3 regions of the Verrucosispora sp. SN26_14.1 genome follow, and region 3 is predicted to be linked to each of the others. Evidence: riboswitches for the same ligand, from Rfam matches in the RefSeq annotation. Region 3 holds a riboswitch; each other region holds the start of a gene.
What was found. A riboswitch is a leader RNA that binds a small molecule or an ion and turns the genes downstream of it on or off. The one in region 3 is predicted to bind cobalamin.
Positions count from the first base shown of each region.

Region 1: linked by a shared signal. The riboswitch ahead of bluB (5,6-dimethylbenzimidazole synthase) and the one ahead of metE (5-methyltetrahydropteroyltriglutamate--homocysteine S-methyltransferase) in region 3 are both predicted to bind cobalamin.
Region 2: linked by a shared signal. The riboswitch ahead of EYA84_RS24795 (ribonucleoside-diphosphate reductase subunit alpha) and the one ahead of metE (5-methyltetrahydropteroyltriglutamate--homocysteine S-methyltransferase) in region 3 are both predicted to bind cobalamin.

Region 1 covers NZ_SISL01000112.1:6,404-13,894, reverse strand. The annotation lists gene EYA84_RS13095 (signal peptidase I) at 1-1,019, opposite strand, end outside; gene EYA84_RS13090 (hypothetical protein) at 1,032-1,664, opposite strand; gene EYA84_RS13085 (SipW-dependent-type signal peptide-containing protein) at 1,674-2,309, opposite strand; gene EYA84_RS13080 (VOC family protein) at 2,469-3,206, shown strand; gene bluB (5,6-dimethylbenzimidazole synthase) at 3,220-3,855, opposite strand; cobalamin riboswitch at 3,895-4,098, opposite strand; gene EYA84_RS13070 (MalY/PatB family protein) at 4,167-5,324, shown strand; gene EYA84_RS13065 (TetR/AcrR family transcriptional regulator) at 5,383-5,991, shown strand; gene EYA84_RS13060 (hypothetical protein) at 6,103-6,687, shown strand; gene EYA84_RS13055 (hypothetical protein) at 6,684-7,247, shown strand; gene EYA84_RS13050 (DUF427 domain-containing protein) at 7,231-7,491, opposite strand, start outside.
Region 2 covers NZ_SISL01000376.1:11-5,190, reverse strand. The annotation lists gene EYA84_RS24800 (ribonucleotide-diphosphate reductase subunit beta) at 1-917, opposite strand, end outside; gene EYA84_RS24795 (ribonucleoside-diphosphate reductase subunit alpha) at 914-3,289, opposite strand; cobalamin riboswitch at 3,424-3,632, opposite strand; partial or broken gene EYA84_RS24790 (AMP-binding protein) at 3,753-5,180, shown strand, end outside.
Region 3 covers NZ_SISL01000004.1:10,790-18,280, forward strand. The annotation lists gene metE (5-methyltetrahydropteroyltriglutamate--homocysteine S-methyltransferase) at 1-1,327, opposite strand, end outside; cobalamin riboswitch at 1,440-1,651, opposite strand; gene EYA84_RS00670 (DUF6036 family nucleotidyltransferase) at 2,498-3,025, opposite strand; gene EYA84_RS00675 (hypothetical protein) at 3,022-3,408, opposite strand; gene EYA84_RS00680 (zinc-binding dehydrogenase) at 3,559-3,888, shown strand; gene EYA84_RS00685 (FG-GAP-like repeat-containing protein) at 4,051-7,353, opposite strand; gene EYA84_RS00690 (hypothetical protein) at 7,465-7,491, opposite strand, start outside.

The DNA.
Region 1 (7,491 bases), on a different contig from region 3:
AGGACCCACCGTTGCTGATCGGCGCGCATCGAGTCGATGGTGATCGGTGCCGTGGTCAACCTGGTGGCCGGACCGTCCGCGAGGACCTGTTTCTCCTGGCCGGTGGGGCAGCCGCCCTTCACCCACCGCTGCGGGCAGACGGCGGCGGTCACCTGGAGTCCGTCCGGCCTGGCGGCGAGCGGGCCGGAGGCCGACAGCGAGATGGTCACCGTGCCCGGCTGCGGCGCGTGTGCCGAGACACCCACCTGCCAGGGCACGGGTTCCTCCGGCGACATGGTGGTCATCCGCGCCTCGTCGCCGATCGAGACCAGGGTGAGGTACCGGCTCCGGATGACCTCCTCGGTCGGGTCGGCGCGGGCCGGGCTCGGTGCCGCGAGCACCGCAGCGGTGACACCGGGCAGCACCGCCACGGCCAGAAGGAGGCATCGCAGGGTCGAACTCGGGTGCGCGTCCGTCTCTCGATCCGGTGTCGCCCCGTCCGGCCCCGTCCGCCGATGGCGAGCCGGTGGCCGGGGCTCGCTGCGCGGCCAGAAGGCCCAGGTCACGATCGCGGCGGTGCTGATCGTGATCGCGCTCATCGCGTACACGTTCGATACGGTGCGGACCGCGTACCCGAGCCGGGGCGCCGACCACTCGACCAGCCGTACGTGGGTCACCGCGTACGGAGCGGTGTCGTTGGAGTCGTTCGCGTCCCCGCGCAGGGTGAGCAGGCGCGTGGACCCACCCCCGTCGGCGATCTCGACCACCCGGTGGGTGATCGGTGCCAGCGGCGAACGGTCGACGGTCACGACGTCTCCCACGACGACCTCGGACGCGGGGATCTCCCGCACCACCGCCAGTGATCCGGCGGGGATGCTCGGGCTCATCGACCCGGTCTTGAACAGGATGAGCGAGATGTCGAAGAAGAACGCCAGCGGGACGAGGACGACGCACACCGTCCCGCCGACGGCGAGCAGGGTCAGCGCCAGATCGCCGACCCTCGCGAGGAGTCGACGCCGCTGACGCGCTGGTCCCACCATCCGACCGGTCCTTTACGTAGACGTGGCAGTGAATTCCCAGGTGACCGCACCGGTGGTGCCCTGGTACGCGTTGCCGGCTCCGGACTGCACACGTGCCTCGAAGCAGAACCGCAACTGTGGCGTCGCGCCGGCCGGCGCCGTGATGGCCGACGACACCGGCGACCCGGGAACCGAGGTGATGCCCAGGTAGCTGGGCCCGACGATCCATGTCGGCGTACCGGTGAAGGCGGCGGCCGCGCAGGTGGTGCTGGTGGTGGCGGTCCGCACCACGCGGTACTCCAGTACCGGCAGCAGGGCACCGGCGTTGTTGGACGAACCGGTCAGCGCCACCGTGCCGCCGACGTTCGTCGTGGCTGTCGTCCGGATGTCGAGGTAGGCGTAGAACGAGACCGAGGGGGACATCGCCGTCGCGGTGAACGCCAGCGTCGCGGCGTTCACCGCCGGGGTGTGGCTGGCCCAGGTACTCGACGCGGTCTGCGACTCGGTGCCGAAGACACTGGCCGCGAACGACCCGGTGCCGTACTCGCCGTCCGTCCACGCGGCGAGCGTGGACGTCGTGCCCAGGCCGATGACCAGGGCACCGGCGAGTACGGCACGGGTCCGGCGGAGCCGTGGTGTCCCGGCCGGCGTGCGACGGTTGACCACGGCCACCACCTACACGGATTCGGCGAGGAGCTGCCAGGTCTCCGTGACCGACGTGCCCTGCACCAGACCGTCGTCCGCCGTGACGACGAAGCACAGGAACACCGGAGCGCCGGGTGTCGTGGGCGGAGTGCCCTGGGTCAGGTTGAACGACACCGCACCGGTCACCGAGTCGAGTGCGGTGCCCTCGGCCACGATCCACGTCGGAGTCGTGGGTTCCGGGCTGCAGTCGCCGAACGTCGGGACGGTCGCGATGCCGTAGGTGAGCCCGACGAAGGTGGGCGGTGCGGGGGTGGCCGAGGCCACCGTGACGGTCGCGTCGTACGTCGTGGCCGCGGTCAGGCGCACCGCGAACGGTGCGGCGACCACGTCGTCCGGGCTCATGTTGTCGAAGCCCGTGCTGAACGCCAACGCCGCCGCCGTGCCGGCGGTCGGGTGCTCGGCGTAGGTGGTGCCGTCCGTGCTGCCCTCCATGCTGAAGCTACCGGCGGTGAACGTGCCCGAGGCGTACTCGGAGTCGTTCCAGGCGGCGAGGGTGATCGTGGCGCCGAGGCCGAGCGCGAGCCCGCCGGCCAGGATCGCCTTGAGCTTGCGACGACCTCCTCGACTGCTCGACTCGCCCGTCGTCATCCCTGTCGGTCCAGTCAACTTGTCCTCCTCGTGCATCCCCGTTGGCGTGCTGTCACGCAGGGACACGATAAAGCTCTAATACGGACAAGTCGGGCGTGAATTCCGAAACTTCACGGAGGTGTATCGACTGGCATCAAGTAAATCGAATTCGTTTCGCGATGCCGCTAGCATCGCCGGATGGCAACGCGACTCGTGCAGATCAACATGAAGGCCCGGGACGACTCCGCGCTGGGCGGTTTCTGGGCGGCGGCGCTCGGTTGGGGGATCTCCAGCGAGGAGCCAGGCGTCACCAACCTCGAACCCGAGGGTGTCGACTATCCCGACCCGGTCGCCGTCTTCGTCGACCTCGTCGTCTCCGCAGAACCCAAGACGGCGAAGAACCGGGTACACCTCGACCTCGCCACCACCTCGGCGGACCATCACGCCGCGACGGTCGCGCGTCTGAAGGAACTCGGCGCCACCCCCGCCGACGTGGGTCAGGGCGACGTCCCGTGGACGGTGATGGCCGACCCGGAGGGCAACGAGTTCTGCGTCCTGGAACCCCGGCCGACGCTCCAGGACGTCGGACCGGTCGCCGCCGTCGTGGTCGACTGCGCGGACCCGCGCGCCATGGCCGACTTCTGGAGCACCGCCACGGACTGGCGTCTGCACGACATCACCGACCGCGCAGCGGTCCTGCGCTCCGCCGCCGACGTGGGCCCGTACCTGCACTTCCTCCGCACGCCCGACGCGAAGACCGGCTGGAACCGGGTCCACCTCGACGTCCGCCCGTATCCCGGTGACGACCCGCAGGTCGAGGTGGACAGGCTGCGGGCCCTGGGCGCCACCACCGTGGACGTGGGCCGCGACGATCTCCCGTGGACGGTCATGGCCGACCCGGAAGGCAACGAGTTCTGCCTCCTCGCCCCCGGCTGACGCGTACCCGGGGTCAGTGGTCCGACGGCTCCCACCGGTCCCGGTGCACCGCTGCCTGCCAGGGACGGCGCTGCCGCCAGCCGTGTCGCTCCAGGTCCGGCACCTGCTCCAGGTGGGTGACCGGACCCAGGCACAGCCAGGCCACCGGGCGGACACCCGCCGGGATCCGCAGCAGGTCCCGCACGAACGGCTCCCGGTAGAACGAGACCCACCCCACGCCGAGCCGCTCGGCCGTGGCCGCCAGCCACAGATTCTGGATCGCCAGGCACACCGAGTACAGGCCGGCGTCGGCGATGGCGTGCCGACCCAGCACCGTCGGGGACCCCCGGTCCGGGTCGTACGTCACCACGACGGAGAGCGTCGACTCCAACACCCCGTCGATCTTGATCCGGCTGAACCGGCGCGCCTCCTCCCCGTGCAGACCGGCGGCGAAGACGTCCCGTTCCTGCTGCACGTGGCGGTGGAACTCCGCCCGCAACCCAGGATCGCGGACCAGGATGAAGTCCCACGGCTGCGACAGGCCGACGCTGGGCGCGGCATGCGCGGCGGCCAGCACCCGATCGAGGACCTCGGCCGGGATCGGCGCGCCGGTGAACTCGCCCCGTACGTCCCGGCGGGCGTGGATGACCTCGTACACATCGTCGAACATGGGCAGGCTCCCGCTGCGCTCCAGGCCCTGCCCTCACGGCAGGGCAACCAGGCGCGAGGCCGGTCTTCGGACTTCCGGATCGTCACCTCACCGCCCGCCTTCCCGGCCCGAGCCGGGCCAGTGGCTGCGCGTGACGCGCGTGGGCGGCAGCTCCCCGGTCACCGCGGCGGGCCCGTGCCGGACTCTCACCGGCTTCCCGATTCTCCCCACCACCGGCGGGGCACCTCGCAACAGTTCGTGCCGCCGAGCACCCTACCGGACACCGTCGTCCGTCGGCGCTGCCGGAAGATCGAGTCACTAGTCTCGGTGTCGTGACCTCCGAGACCACGCCCCTGCGGCAGCTCACCCTCGATCAGCTCCGGAAGCGGACGAGCGAGAAGTGGCGCGCCCACCCGGGCGACGTGCTGCCGATGTTCGTGGCGGAGCTGGACGCGCCGCTGGCCGGGCCGGTCGTCGACGCGATCATCGAGGCCGTCCGACGTGGTGACACGGGCTACCCCGCCGGCACCGCCTACGCCGAGGCGCTCGCCAACTTCGCCCGCGACCGCTGGGACTTCGACGGCATCGCCGTGGACCGCACCACGATGGTCCCGGACGTGATGAGCGGCATCGTCGAGGTCCTCGACGTGATCTGCGGCCGGACGGACGCTGTCGTGGTCAACTGCCCGGTCTACGCGCCGTTCTACCAGGTGGTGGGGCGTACCGGTCGCCCCATCGAAGAGGCCCCGCTCGGCGCGGACGGCCGGATCGACATGACGGTCCTGGACGACGCGTTCCGGCGCGCGGCACGTCGTGGCTCCCGGCCCGCGTACCTGCTGTGCAGCCCGCACAACCCGACCGGCAGCGTGCACACCGCCGACGAACTCGCCGAGGTCGCCGCACTGGCGGACCGACATGGTGTGCGTGTGGTGGTCGACGAGATCCACGCGCCGCTGGTGCTGGCCGGGGCGAGGTTCACGCCGTACCTGAGCGTGCCGGGCGCCGAGAACGGCTTCTCGGTGATCTCCGCGTCCAAGGCGTGGAACCTCGCCGGTCTCAAGGCCGCCGTCGCCGTCGCCGGACCCGCCGCGGTCGACGATCTCGCCCGCATCCCCGCCTGGGTCAACGAGAGCCCCAGCCATGTCGGAGTGCTGGCCCACGTCGCCGCCCTGCGGGACGGCGGCGATTGGCTCGACGCCCTCCTGGCCGATCTCGACGAGAACCGTCGTCTCCTCGCCCGGCTACTCGCCGAACACCTTCCCGCGGTCCGATACCGCCCTGGCGAGGGCACCTATCTGGCCTGGCTCGACTGCCGCGCCCTCGGTCTCGGTGACGACCCCGCCGCGACTTTCCTCGAACGCGGCCGGGTGGCGCTCAGTCCCGGCCCCGTCTTCGGCACCGGGGGAGCGGGACACGCGCGATTCAACCTCGGCACCACCCCCGAACTGGTCGCCGAAGGAGTGCGGCGGATGGCCGGGGCACTGACCTGACGCCGGTGGCACTGCCGGCCCGTTCGCAGCGAACGCCGGGATTGCTACTGTGGTGAACATGTATGCACCCGAGGATCGCACCGCCAAGGCGATCATTCGGGACACGGCCCTGGAACTCTTCGGCGAACAGTGGCCGGCGGCCGCGTCGCTCAAGCAGGTGGCGGAGCGCGCGGGAGTCTCGCAGTCGCTCATCATCAAGCACTACGGGTCGCGGGAGGGCCTGGTCGCCGCCGTGGACGCGCACGTGCTGGGCGTGTTGGGCAACGCGCTGGAGGCACTCGCCGAGACAGCCGGTTCCGGCCCGCCCGACCGCTTCCTCGCGTCGGCCGACGCGCTGTCCTCCCCGTCGGCCACCCGGTATCTCGCGCACCTGCTCGTCGGCACCACGTCGCGCTCGGTCGAGGCGTATCGGATGCTGCAGGGGTTCGCCGACTCGCTCATGCACCGGATGGCCGACGCGGGCGCGGTCGCCCCGGACGTGGACCGGGCACAGCTCGCGGTCGTGCTGCTGGCCCACGAGCTCTCCATCATCCTGCTGCGCGACCGCATCACCGACGTGCTCGGCACCGATCCGATGGGCCACGACGGCCTGCGGCGCTGGTGGGGCACCATCGACCGGCTCTACTCCGGCACGGCGATCCAGGAGCCCGTCCCGGCCGACGGCTGAGTGACGTCGTCGAGTCGGGCTCCTCCGGACAGACCCTCGACTCGACGGGTGCATAAACGTTCACTATGCTGAGCGATAGTTCACCACCCGTCCTGCGAGCGAACGGCAGCCATGCCCACGACAACGCCCCCGCTTCCGTCGCGCGGTCCGGTCTCGCGGCTCAACGACCTGCTCGTCGCGCCCGGGGCCACGCGGGCGGAAAGTCGGCTCAGCTACCTCACCGCAGGTATCGGCGCGACCGTCGCCGGGGCCGTCGGCGCCGCTGCCGGCTACCCGGTGCCGATCGTGCTCCTGCTGACGGTGCTCGGGTTCGACCTGTTCGGTGGTGCCGTCGTGAACGCCACCGTGTCCGCGTCGAGGCGGTTCCATACCGGCACCGACGCTGTCCGACGACAACTGGTCTTCGTGGCGGCCCACGTCCACCTGCCCGTCGTCGCGTTAGTCCTGCCCGCGTACCCGTGGTCGACCGCGATCGTGCTCTACGCCGGCACCCTCGCCGCCGCCGTACCGATCGCCATCGCCGGACCGACGCTGAAACGCCCACTCGCGTTCGCGGCCGCGACCGTGCTGCTCGTCGCGGCGGTCACGCTGTCACCGGTCCCGACGGCACTCGCCTGGCTGGCACCGATGCTCATCCTCAAACTTCTGCTCGGACACCTGCTGCCCGGCTCCGTGACCAGGGAAGGGACGTCATGACCGACACCGGAGAAACCCGCACGCGCACCGAGGACGTCGCCGTGTCCGAGCGCGCCCTGGCCCGCACCGGGACCCTCGTCCTCGCTGGCTTCGCCCTGCTCTGGGCGGTCTCCGGACTGCACCTCGCGCCCACCGCCGCGCGCATCCCGCTGCTCGTCGCCGCGACCGTGATCACCGCCATCGTCCTCGCCCTGGGGATGACCCGGCCTCGACCGCAGGACCACCGCCGACTGTCGGCGTCCTGGATGCGCCGGTTCAACCGGGTCGGCGTCGTGCAGGGACTGTTGATCGGCGGCGTCTGCCTGGTCGCCGTGCCGACCGGACACCCGAGGCTGATCCCCACCCTCGTCCTGGTCATCGTCGCGGCGCACTTCGTGCCGCTCGTCGCGATCCTCCGCCAACGCGAGTACGTGTGGACAGCGCTCGCACTCGCCCTGGTGGCGGTCGCGTCCTTCGGCGCGTACGTCTGGGGAATGCCGGAACTCGCGGCGGCTGTCGCCTCGCTCGGCGCGGCCGTGGTGCTCTGGGCGACCGCGCTGGTGGTCACCCGACGACCGTGACGTCCTTCCAGAACGCGACCCGGTCCCGGACCATCTCCGCCTCCGGCAACGGCTCCGGGTAGTACCAGACGGCGTCCACGCTGGTCTTCCCGTCGTGATCGAGCGTGTAGTAGGACGCGGTGCCCTTCCACGGGCAGTGCGTGTGCGTGTCGGACTCGCGCAACAGGTCGTCGCGGAGCGCCGCGCGGGGGAAGTAGTGGTTACCCTCGACCACGACGGTGTCCGTGCTCTCGGCGATGACCAG
Region 2 (5,180 bases), on a different contig from region 3:
TACATCGGTGCGATGCCGAGGACGGCCAGCCGCCGGTCGGCCACGTGCTGGAGGTACTCCCGCATGTCGGCCGGCGACATGCCGGAGACGCCCTGCTCCAGCAGGTCGACGGCGAACTGCACCTCGCACTCGACCGCCTCGGCCAGCATGTCCTTGACCTGCTGCTCCAGCTCGGCGTCGAACAGGTCCGGCTCCTCGGCGCGGACGGTGTCGACCACGTCGAAGGCGAAGGCCATGTGCATGGACTCGTCGCGGAACACCCAGTTGGTGCCCGAGGCGAGGCCGTGCAGCAGCCCCCGGGAGCGCAGGAAGTAGACGTAGGCGAAAGCGCCGTAGAAGAACAGGCCCTCGATGCAGGCGGCGAAGCAGATCAGGTTCAGCAGGAAGGCCCGCCGGTCCTCGCGGGTCCGCAGCTCGCGCAGGTCGAAGATGGAGTCGATCCACTTGAAGCAGAACTCGGCCTTGCGGGCGATCGACGGGATGTTCTCCACCGCCGCGAACGCCTCGAACCGTTCCTTTTCGTCCGGAACGTAGGTGTCCAGCAGGTTCAGGTAGAACTGGACGTGCACCGCTTCCTCGAACAGCTGCCGGGAGAGGTACAGCCGGCCTTCCGGCGAGTTGACGTGCTGATAGAGGTTGAGCACGAGGTTGTTGGCGACGATGGTGTCGCCGGTGGCGAAGAACGCCACGAGCCGGGACACCAGGTGCTGCTCGGCCGGGGAGAGTTTGGCCAGGTCGGCGAGGTCGGAGTGCAGATCGACCTCCTCCACCGTCCAGGTGTTCTTGATGGCGTCCTTGAAGCGGTCGAAGAACTGCGGGTAGCGCATCGGCCGCAGGGTCAGGTCCATGCCGGGGTCGAGCAGCAGGTGCCGCTCCCCCACGCCGGTGCTGGTGCTGGTCTCGGAGACGGTGGTCACTGGCATGCCTCGCAGCTCTCGGGGTTCTCCAGGGAGCAGGCCAACGCCTCGTCGTCGCTGACCGCCACGACCGGCGTGACGCTCGGGGTGACGGCGACAGTGGCCTGCTGGATTCGGGTCGCCGGACGCGACCGCAGGTAGTAGGTGGTCTTCAGCCCGGACTTCCAGGCGTACAGGTACATCGAGGAGAGCTTGCCGATGGTCGGCGCGCTCAGGAACAGGTTCAGCGACTGCGACTGGTCGATGAAGGGGGCGCGGGCCGCCGCCAGGTCGATCAGCGCCCGCTGCGGCAGCTCCCACGCGGTCCGGAACAGCTCGCGTACGTCGGCGGGCAGCTCGACCACGCCCTGCACGGAACCCTCGGCGCGCTTGATCTGCTCCCGGATCGGGGCCGTCCACAGCCCGCGCGCCTTCAGTTCGCGGACCAGATAGGTGTTGATCTGGAGGAACTCGCCGGACATCGTCTCGCGCTTGAACAGGTTGGACACCTGCGGCTCGATGCACTCGTAGCAGCCGGCGATCGAGGCGATGGTGGCGGTCGGGGCGATCGCCACCAGCAGCGAGTTCCGCAGGCCGTGCCGACCGATCGTCTCGCGCAGCGCGGCCCACCGCTCGGTCTGGCCGACCTCGGCGCCCCACAGGTCCGGGTGCAGCTCACCCCGGGCGGCGCGGGTCTCGGCGTACGCGGGATGCGGGCCGAACCGCTCGGCGAGCCCGGCGGAGGTCTCCAACGCGGTCAGGAAGATCTCCTCCTGCACGCGGGTCGACAGTTCCCGGGCGGCCGGGGAGTCGAACGGCAGGCGCAGCGTGAAGAGCGCGTCCTGGAGGCCCATCAGCCCGAGCCCGACGGGGCGCCAGCGCGGGTTCGACGCCGCCGCCTGCTCGGCCGGGTAGTAGTTGATGTCGATCACCCGGTCCAGGAACACCACGGCGGTACGCACCGTCGCGCGCAGCCGCTCCCAGTCGACCCCGTCCGCGGTGACGTGCGCGCCCAGGTTGACCGACCCGAGGTTGCAGACCGCCGTCTCGGCGTCGTCGTTGACCTCCAGGATCTCGGTGCAGAGGTTCGACAGGTGGATGGTGTTGCCCGGGGCACCGGTCTGGTTGGAGAGCCGGTTCGAGGCGTCCTTGAAGGTCATCCACCCGTTGCCGGTCTGCGCGAGCGTCCGCATCATCCGGCCGTACAGGTCTCGGGCCTTGACGGTCTTGACCGCCTTCTTCTCCGCCGCGCGGTACGCCTCGTCGAACGCCTCACCGAACAGGTCGGGCAGCTCGGGGGCGTCCGACGGGTCGACCAGCGACCAGTCGCCGTCCGCCTCGACCCGGCGCATGAACTCGTCCGGAATCCAGTTGGCGAGGTTCAGGTTGTGCGTACGCCGGGACTCCTCGCCGGTGTTGTCCCGCAGTTCGAGGAACTCCTCCACGTCCGGGTGCCACGGTTCGAGGTAGACGCAGGCCGCGCCCTTGCGACGGCCGCCCTGGTTGACCGCGGCCACCCCGGCGTCCAGTGTCTTGAGGAACGGCACGATGCCGTTCGACCTGCCGTTGGTGCCCCGGATCAGGGCGCCCCGACCGCGCACCCGGGACCAGGAGATGCCGATGCCACCGGAGAACTTGGACAGCTTCGCGACCTGGTGGTAGCGCTCGTAGATGGAGTCGAGCTCGTCGCGCGGCGAGTCGACCAGGAAGCACGAGGACATCTGCGTGTGCCGGGTGCCGGAGTTGAACAGCGTCGGCGAGCTGGGCAGGTAGGCCAGGCTGGACATCAGCCGGTAGAAGCCGATCGCCTCGCCGGGCGTCTGGGACAGGCCGCAGGCGACCCGCAGCAGCCAGTACTGCGGCGTCTCCACCACGAGCCGGGTCTGCGGGTGCCGCAGCAGGTACCGGTCGGCGACGGTGCGCAGGCCGAAGTACTCGAAGCGCAGGTCCCCCGCCGGGTCGACGGCGTCGTCCAGCTTGCGGGCGTTGCGGGCCACGAACGCGGCGGTGTCGTCGCCGATCAGGCCCAGGCCGTGTGCGTACCGGATGGACTGGCTGAAGCTGGCCACCTGCTGTCCGCGGACCTCCTTGTCCACGTACGCGGCCAGCAGTCGGGCCGCCAGCTTCGAGTACTGCGGCTCCTCACCGATCAGTTCGGCCGCGGTCTGGATGGAGAGCTTGTCCATCTCGGCCGTGGTCGCGCCGTCGTACAGCCCGCTGATGGTCTTCGTCGCCACCCGCAGCGGGTCGATCTCGTCCAGGTCGGCGACCCACCGCTCGACCGCCTTGACGATCTTGTTGACGTCCACCGGCTCGGTGTCGCCGTTCCGCTTGCGGACCTGCATGACGTGCCGGCGTTGCTCCGGCCCCGCCTGCTCCTGGGTCACCGTCATGTTCCCCTCCTCACGCCTGTCCCCGAGATCGTCGGGTCCGCGCGGGAGGACGCCGCCGGTCTGCCGACGGCACTGCTGCCGTGACGACCAGCTCCTGGCGTCGGCCGTCCCACGCGGCCTTCGACCGCCGCACACGTCGCGTGCGGCGCGCTGGCAGGTCTTCGGACTCGTGGGCCTGATGCTCGCGCCTACTGGCCGTCGCTTCCCAGACCTGGCGGGTCCAGTGCGTGATGACGGCGGTCGTTCCCACTCACCGCTGCGGGGCAGTCCCGGATTCACACCGGGTTCCCTCTTGCCTCGACCGCCGTGGAGCGGCGGTCGAACCAGCTACGGGGCACACCATATATGGGTGCGGTGCGGAGATGGCAACACCAGATGCTGTGCCGGGCGTGTCGCGTGTCAGATGACGGGCATCCCGGCGACCGTCGGCCGGGTACTCGATCATGCCCACTAGCATCGTCGCGTGCAGACTGCGGCCGGACCCGGCGACCGACGGACACTGCTCGACGTCCTCGTCCAGGCCGCAGATCGCGCACCCGACCAGGTGGTCGTGCACGTTCGCGAGGACGGCACCGAGCGCACCGTCACCGTGCGGCAGTTGCGGGACGAGTCGCTGCGGGTGGCGGGCGGCTACCGGGCGGCCGGCGTGATCCCCGGCACCCCGGTGATCCTGGTCGCCGACGCCGGCGACGACTTCCAGCCGCTGTTCTGGGGGGCGCTCGCCGCCGGGCTGGTCCCGGTGCCGCTGCCGCCCGAACCGGCCCGGGTACGGGCGGTGCGCGAGCTGCTCGCCGACGCGGTGACCGTGGTGGACGACGCCACCGGGGCGGTCGCCGACGGGCTGGCGGGCCTGGTGCTGCGGCTGGCCGACCTGCGTACCAGCCCCCCGCTGGAGGAGTCGTTCGCCGCCGACCCCGACGACGTGGCGTTCCTCCAGTTCTCCTCCGGCAGCACCGGCACGCCGCGCGGGGTGGAGCTGACCCACGCCAACGTGCTGGCCAATGTGGAGCAGTCCCGGCTGGCCAGCGGCGCCGGACCGGACGACGTGCTGGTCACCTGGATGCCGTACTTCCACGACATGGGGTTGATCGGCACCCACCTGACCCCGCTGGCCATCGGGTGCACGCAGGTCCGCGTACCTCCGATGGCGTTCGCCAAGCGCCCGGCACTGTGGTTCACCGCCGCCCACCGGCATCGCGCGACCCTGCTCTCGGCGGCGAACTTCGCGCTGGCGCTGGCGGTCCGCCGGGTCCCGACGGATCTTCTCGCCACGCTCGACCTGAGCCGCGTCCGGTGCGTGGTGGTGGGCGCGGAGCCCATCTCCCCCACGGTGTGGCGGGCCTTCCTGACGCACGTCCGCCCGACCGGGCTCGCCCCGGCCGCCCTGCGACCGGTGTACGGCCTGGCGGAGGCGACCCTCGCGGTGACCTTCCCGCCGCCCGGGGAGGTCGCCGCGCCGCTGGTGCTGGACCGTGCCGCGCTGAGCCAGGGCCGGGCGGTGAGCACCGCGCCGGGTACGCACGCGGTGGAGCTGATGGACCTGGGACACCCCGTGCCCGGCTGCGAGGTACGCGTCGTCGACGAACTACACCGTCCGCTGCCCGAGGAGCGGGTGGGCCTGGTCGAGGTACGCGGCCCGAACGTGGCGCGCGGCTACCACCGGGATCCGCAGGCCAGCCGGGAGACCTTCGTGGACGGCTGGCTGCGCACCGGTGACCTGGGCTTCCAGCGCGCCGGCCGGCTCTGTGTGACCGGCCGCGCGAAGGACGTGATCTTCGTCAACGGCCGGACGTTCCACGCGTCCGACCTGGAGGCGGTGGCCGCCGCGACCGCCGGGCTGCCGGCCACGATGACCGCGGTGGTCGGCTGCACCGCCCCGGACCTGGCGCTT
Region 3 (7,491 bases):
TGCCGGCCCGGTGCGCGGCACGGGCCTTGCGTAGCTCACCGGTCTGCGGGAACGACCCGATGGTGGTGGTCGGCAACTCCGGCAGCCCGAGCCGTTCCTGCTGGCGGGCGGCCCGCGTGGCGTAGTCGCCGCGCTGCCGGTCGGTGGGCCGCAGAGCGGTCAGGCGGCCACGGACATCGTCGTGACGCCACTGCGCCGGGCTGGGCGACACCGGGGCGGGCAGCGACGTGGTGCCGTCGCGCAGCGCACGGCCGAGCACGACGACCTCGTCGACCTTCTGCCGGGCGAACGCGAGCCGCTCGGCCAGCCGGGAGTCGAGGCGGGTCTCGGCGGACAGGTCGACCGGGACGTGCAGCAGCGAGCAGGAGGTGGACACCGCCACGTGATCGGCGAGGCCGGCGACCGTCGCGCCGGCCGTGACGGCGGCCCGCAGGTCGGTACGCCAGATGTTGCGGCCGTCGACCAGGCCGGCGACGATCGTCTTGCCACCCAGCGGGCCGGCGGCGGCGAGCCGATGCAGGTTACCCGGCCCGGCCACCAGGTCCAGACCGATGGCTTCGACCGGAGTGCCCAGCAGCGCCGGCAGCGCGTCGCCGAGTTCACCGAAGTAGGTCGCGACGAAGATCCGCGGCCGAGCAGCCAGTTCGCCGAGTCGGGTGTAGGCGCGGCGCAGTGCGTCGATCTCGCTCGGGGTGCGGTCGGCGACGTACGCGGGCTCGTCCAGCTGCACCCAGGCCACGCCCGCCTCAGCCAGCGCGGTGAGGATCCGCGCGTACGTCTCGACCAGGTCGTCGAGGCGGGCGAACGGATCGTCGCCCTTGGCCAGCAGCAGGAACGTGGCCGGACCGACGAGCACCGGCCGGGTGGTGATGCCCAGCTCAGCGGCCTCGGCGTACTCCCTGAGCGCCTTGGCCGGATCGGCCGTGAACACGGTGTCGGAGTCGATCTCCGGCACCAGGTAGTGGTAGTTGGTGTCGAACCACTTCGTCAACTCCAGTGCCGGCTCGGCGTCCACGCCGCGGGCCATGGCGAAGTAGGTGTTGAGCGTGGAGAGGCCGAGCCGGGTGAACCGGGTCGGGATCGCGCCGACGGCGAAGGCCGTGTCGAGAACGTGGTCGTAGTAGGAGAAGACGTTCGACGGGATCGCGTCGAGACGGGCGTCGCGCAGCGTGCGCCAGACCTCGGCGCGCAGCCCAACGGCGGTGCTCTCCAAGCCGTCGGCGTCGATGCTGCCGTTCCAGTACGCCTCGACAGCCTTCTTCAGCTCACGATTGGCGCCGATGCGTGGGTAGCCGAGCACGGTGCTCTGACCGAATGCGGTACTCACCAAGGGGGTCCTTCCCTCGAAGTGCCCGGCGGACACGGGAGGGAAAACGGGTACACCTCGGGTACCGGCTTTCCGCCCAGGCCCTCCCGAGAGGCCGCCGGCGGCGCACACCGGCGGTGTACGCAGCGCTGGCAGGTCTTCGGACTCGCGGGCATGACACAAGGTCGCCTACTGGCCGTCGCTTCCCAGACCTCACGGCCCAGTGCTCAAATGACGGCGGTCGTTCCCACTCACCGCTGCGGGGCAGTCCCGGTCTCCCACCGGGTTCCCTCTTACGACGTCCCGCCCGTACGGACGGGACGAACCAGCACCACCGGCCATCGTACGGGCCCGAGGGCACCATCCGGGCCAGGGTGTCCGACGTACGGGACAGCCATTTTCATTCTGCGTAGGGGTTGGCTTCGATGTAGTGCAGCGCGAGGATGGCCTGCACCCGCCAGCCCGCCGGGAGGATCTGTTGCAACGACGGTCGGAATCGGATGGATCACTCAGCGGTGGGTGTCCGCTCTCCAGCACATCGGTAGTACCTGCCGCCCACCAGGCTTGCCACGACGTACCTCTGATCCGGTCGGGCAGGCGTTGCGCGTGTTCACATAATCGGTGGGGATATCCGCCGAGGTCGTCGGCAACCTGCACGGTGATCGCGGGAGTGCCCGCGGTGCCGCTCAACATGCCCACCCCGGTGGGCTCGGCTCCGCGCTTCCAAGCGCGCCTGGATTCGTCAGGTCGAGGCTGAGCAGGTCCTGCTCGTCACCGAACAGACCGGCCCACGAATCCGACCGAGGGAGCCGCTGTCGCCGCCGTGAGGCGGCTGGCCGGGTCCGTCACGCTGGCGGACGGGCGTCACGTCATCGACCGATATCGCGGCGAAGGGATGCTTGGGCTGGTCGATGTGCTCATGGCTTGCGACGTCGGCCACCTCTCGGCGATGGCGGTCGGGGGTTTACCGATGGCGGCATCGCCATCTGGAGGTCCTGCCGGATGATGTCCAGTGCCTGGGTGACGTGGATCTGGACGGTTCGCCAGGCGTGACTGAAGTCAGTCATGGGGTAGGTCAGGCCGAGTAGCGGCAGTGATCGGGCAGCGCCGAAGAGTCCGGCTCACGCCTGGTGCAACTCCAAGAGAACTGGTTCCGAGGCGTGCGGCGAGTGCTGGGACCGCTGCGCAGGCTCATTCGAAGAGTTCGCGGATGACTCCCATTGCCCGTGGTGAAATCACCTCGTCTGGGTAGAAGTCACTGCACAGGCGTACGGCGTCGTCCACCGACTCGACGCCGGCCAGCGCCGCCAAGGTACGGAGATCGTCCACGTCGCGGGCCCGCGCCGCGAGTGCTTTCATCGCGAAGATGTGCTCCGGCGAAGCCGCCATGACGCGCAGCCCGGGATGGTCGAAGACCCGCCGTCGGCCCGGATCGGTCTTGCCGGAGACGTAGACACTGGCTTGCTCATTGAGCCACCAGGGCGGCAGTCCCAGGTCGTCGGCCACCGCACGGGCCTCGTCGAGAACCACGCCGTGTGGGACGAACATCGCATCGACATCTCGGGTCACCCGCTTCGCGTCATAGGCCAGCGCCATCGCGGCACCACCCACCACGAAGATGTCAGCCACGACGCCACGGCGGACGAGCCGCTCGCCCAGGCGGGTGAACGCACGCTCAAGTTCCGCGCGCCCCATCAGGACGCCGTCCGACCCGCTCACGCCGCCGCCAAATCATGCACCGACACATACACACCATGTTTCCGAAACGCCGCCGGAGCCCAAGCCAGAGCATCAGCGCGGTGGATGGCCAGCTCGGCCGGGAACCAGGCCCGACGCAGCACCCGAGTCTCGACCCACGCCGGCGGAGCAAGATCCGCCTGCGCGAGCAGATGCTCCGCGAGCGCTGCCAACAGCGCATCCCACCGCACGTCCCCGGTGGGCCCGGGCTCATCCTGCAACAGACCTACCTTGGCGTCGGCTGGCTCCCACCGATACTCCTCCAGGAACTCCCACACCAGCTTCCAACGGATCCGATCGCTGTCCGCAGCCGCCAGATGGGTCGCCAACACCACCAGGCTCATCGGTTCGTAGCCGGTACCCACCGCGCACCTCACCTCCGAACCTCAAGGCATAACCGGATGCAGCCTATCGCTCCCCCGCTGGCGAGCCCCGCAACACCCTACCGCTGACCGCCCCGACCAGTCCTTGTCGGCTGCCGGTGAGGCATCACGGGTGGCTTGATCCTCGCTGATATGAGAGACGCCACCACCCCGATCGCCGGCCGAGCCGACCGCCCCGGCCAGACCGGCCCGTCCGGTAGTTCGCTGCCGGCCCTGATCGACCTGACCGGCAACCCCGACCGGGTCCTGACCATCTCGGACTTCGCCGTCGCGGCTGAACTCGGTACCCGGATCACGTATATCGACATGCGCTTCGACCTGATGAACGAGATAGCCCGGCTGGCCGGCAGTGGCGTCCTGACCGTCACGATCGCCCGCACCGTCACCCTCGACGCCATCCAGGAGGCCGCCGAACTCAGCTGCTCCGGGCGGCCCGGCGGCAAACTCATCCTGCTCCCGTAATCGGAGGACGACCCGCCGACGGAGGGCACGTCGTCTTGGCTGCCGTCGGTACCCATGACGACCCTCGCCCCCGCCGAGCGTCTCGGCGTGGAGTTGGCGCAGTCGTGGCGCGACCGTCACCCGCCGGACGGGGGCGGGTGACGGTCGCGCTCGTTGAGAGAGTCAGCAGGGCAGCCGGTTGGCCACCTCCAGCAGACACGGATCGAAGGTGATGTCGACGTCTGGGGCGGTCGGTGCGCCGGGCATCGGCGTCTGCGACGCCGGCTCGTTCACCACGTACCCGTGGAAGGTCCACGCCTTGATCCGGCCGTCCGGGCTCTCCACCAGGTAGTCGGCCCGACGGTCGCCGTTCAGGTCGGCGAACCTGACCTGCGAGCCGCTCGCCCCGACCCCGGAGGCGACCAGTCCGTCGAAACGCCAGGTGAAGCGGTTGTTGCCGTACGCGTTGAGCCAGGCCCAGGCGCGTCCGGCGGCGTCGACCAGCAGGTAGTCGGCCCGGAAGTCTCCGTTGAGGTCCGTCAGGTGGATCTCGTCGCGCACCGGGTGCGGGCCCGGCGCGATCGACCCGGCGTAGTCCCAGCCCCACCCGGATGCGGTACGCCTGTTGAGCCAGGCCCTCACTCCGCCGTCGTCGCCGAGGACGAGGTAGTCGTCCTTGCGATCACCGTCCATGTCGGCGAACCGCACCTGTTCCTTGGGTGCCTGGACACCCGGGGCGATGACACCGACGTAGTTCCAACCGAAGCCGCCGTCGGGCGTGTACCTGTTGAGCCATGCCCGGGTCGCGCCGTTGTCGTCGAGGACGAGGTAGTCGTCCTTGCCGTCGCCGTCCACGTCGGCGAACCGGACCCGGTCCCGGCCCGGAGTGGTGCCGGTGGTGATCGCTCCGGCGTAGTCCCAGCCGTAACCGCCGCCCTGGCCTACCCGGTTGACCCAGGCGGCGACGCTGCCGTCCGCGCGGATCGCCACCCAGTCCGCTCGGCCGTCGCCGGTCAGGTCGACCATGCCGCTGCGGGTCGTGGGGTCCGGGTTGCGGCCGATGACGCCCTGCCAGTCCCACACGTCCGGGCGGCCGTACCTGTCGTTGAGCGCGGCGGCGGCCCGGCCGGCGGAGTCGACCAACAGGTAGTCGTCCTTGCCGTCGCCGTTGATGTCGGCGAACCTGACCTGGTCGCGGTTCACGCCGGCGGCGGTCAGGGTGCGGCCGTGGTTCTGCCACACGATGCTCGGGGGTCGGGTTCCCGGTGCCTGGACGGTCAGGGCGGGAAGCGTGTTCAACCAGACGTTGACGTGCCCCTCGTCGTGCACGACCAGGTAGTCGTCCCGGGCGTCGCCGTTGACGTCGGCGAACCGGACCCGGTCCCGGGTCGCGTTCACGCCGCTGGCCACCTGCCCCATCGAAGACCACCCGTACGCGCCGGCGGTCGAGTACGCGTTGGCGTACGCGGTGACCCGGCCCTGATCGTCGACGACCAGGTAGTCGTCCTTGCCGTCGCCGGTCATGTCGGCGAACCGCACCTGGTCGCGGGTGGCGCCGACGCCGGTGGCGATCACCCCGGCGTACGACCAGCCGAACCCGCCCGCCGGGGTGAACTGGTTGATCCACGCCGACACCCGGCCGGTGCCGTCCACCACGAGGTAGTCGTCGAGTGCGTCCCCGTCGACGTCGGCGAACCTGACGTTCTCCGGAACCGCCCCCACCCCGGTCGCGACCGTCCCGCGATACTTCCAGCCGTACCCGCCACCGAGGGTGTGCGCGTTGGTCCACGCCTTGACCCTGGCCTGATCGTCGAGCACCAGGTAGTCGTCCAGGCCGTCGCCGTCGACGTCCGCGAACTGCACCCGGTTGCGGGGTGCGCCGACGCCCGGGGCGACGATGCCCTCCCAGCGCCACCCGGTACCGGACGCGGTGCTGCCGTCTGAGATCGAGTCGGGCGCCTTGCCGACCTCACCAGCGCACGCGTCGGCTCTCCCACCGACCGGGTCGACGATGGTGCCGGCGGCGCGGGCGGCCCGGACGGCGCCGAGAAACGCGTCGGCCATCTTGCGGTAGCCGTCGGCGTTCGGGTGGACCGAGTCGGTCAGGTCGTCCCGGGTCACGGCGCTCATGTCGACCACTCGGACCCGCTTGCCGGCGGCTGCGTGCTTGGCGACGATGCCGGGGATAGCCCGGTTGTACGCCTGCACCTGGTTGTTGGTGCCCGCGTTGTACGCCGGCACGAGCTGCGCCACCAGCAGCGTGGTCTCCGGGGCCAGCGTGACGATCTTGCCGATCAGGGCGTCCAGCCGAGCCGGAGCGCCGGCCACCTCGAAGTTGCGCGACATGTCGTTGGTGCCGATGTGCAGCAGCACCACGTTCGGCCGGTAGCGCGGGATCGCACACTCCACCAGCCGGTCGATCTGGTCGATCCGCCAGCCCGGATGGCCCTCGTGGTTCTTGTCCGGCAGGGTCCCCGAACTCTGCGAGCCGACGAGGTCGAGCACCGCGTCGTCCTTCAGCCCGTCGAAGAGGCGTGCGCGATATCCCGTGCCGTCCGGGTTGTCGACACCGACGCCGTAGGTGATCGAGTCACCGAGCGGCATCACCCGCAACGCGGCCAGCCCCCGCGGGATCGCCGGGACCGGCGGGGCGGACCTGATGAACTTGTCGTACAGCGCTTTGTAGACGGAGCCGAGGTACGTCCTGCACAACGGGCAGACCCGGCCGACACCACTCGCCATCCGGTCGATGACGGCCACGACCTGTCGGAAGAACTCCCCCTTATCGTCCACCACCTGGCCGACAAGTTTCCACTCCCACAGGCCGGCAACCCCGGCGGCGACGAGCACGGCAATGACATCAGCGCCCCAGGCGTGCAGGTCGTTGATCAGGCCGGTCCTCGCGTTCTCCGCAGTACGACTGATGAAGTTGGACAGTGCCTCGCCGAAGGTGGCACAGGTGGCCACCACGACCGGGTCAGAAGCGACGTGCCCCCGGTTGACGCGGTAGTCGAGGCAGGCTGCCTCCAGGAAGACCCGCAGGACATTACCGACGATCGACATTCCGGCCGACGCCCACTCTCCTCCGTTCGCGTCCGGTGGCGTGGTGTCCTTGATCTCGATCGTGGTCGTGTCCGTGCCCTGATGGAGCTCGATCTCCACCTTCTTCGGCAGCGTGCCGTCCGGGTTCGCGTTGTACTTCTTCCTCAGGCCGCACAAGATGAGCTCATCGGCGGTCTTGTCGGCGATGCTGCCGACATCGCAGTTCAGGTCCCGCTTGACCAGCTCGTCCGGGTCGAGCGGCATGTCGTCGGCATCGAGGTCGTAGTAGCGGGCGGGGTAGGCGCTCGCGAGCGCCCGCTCGACAAAGTGTTCCTGCTCGGCCGGGTAGCGGACGTCGAATCGCCAGGTGAAGTCAGCGGCGGCACGTGCCGGAACCACGACGGCGACCGGGGCCAGCACCACGGCGAGAAGCGCACTCAACACGCTGCGGACAAATAGGGGGATTTTTGTTTTCATCGGACTTCCTGTCTGCGGAAAGGGGCGCGACTGGGCCGCGGACGCCGGTGGCGCCCGTCACGCGATTCGGGTGTGGGGCTAGTCGACCGGGGCGGCGGTGGCCGG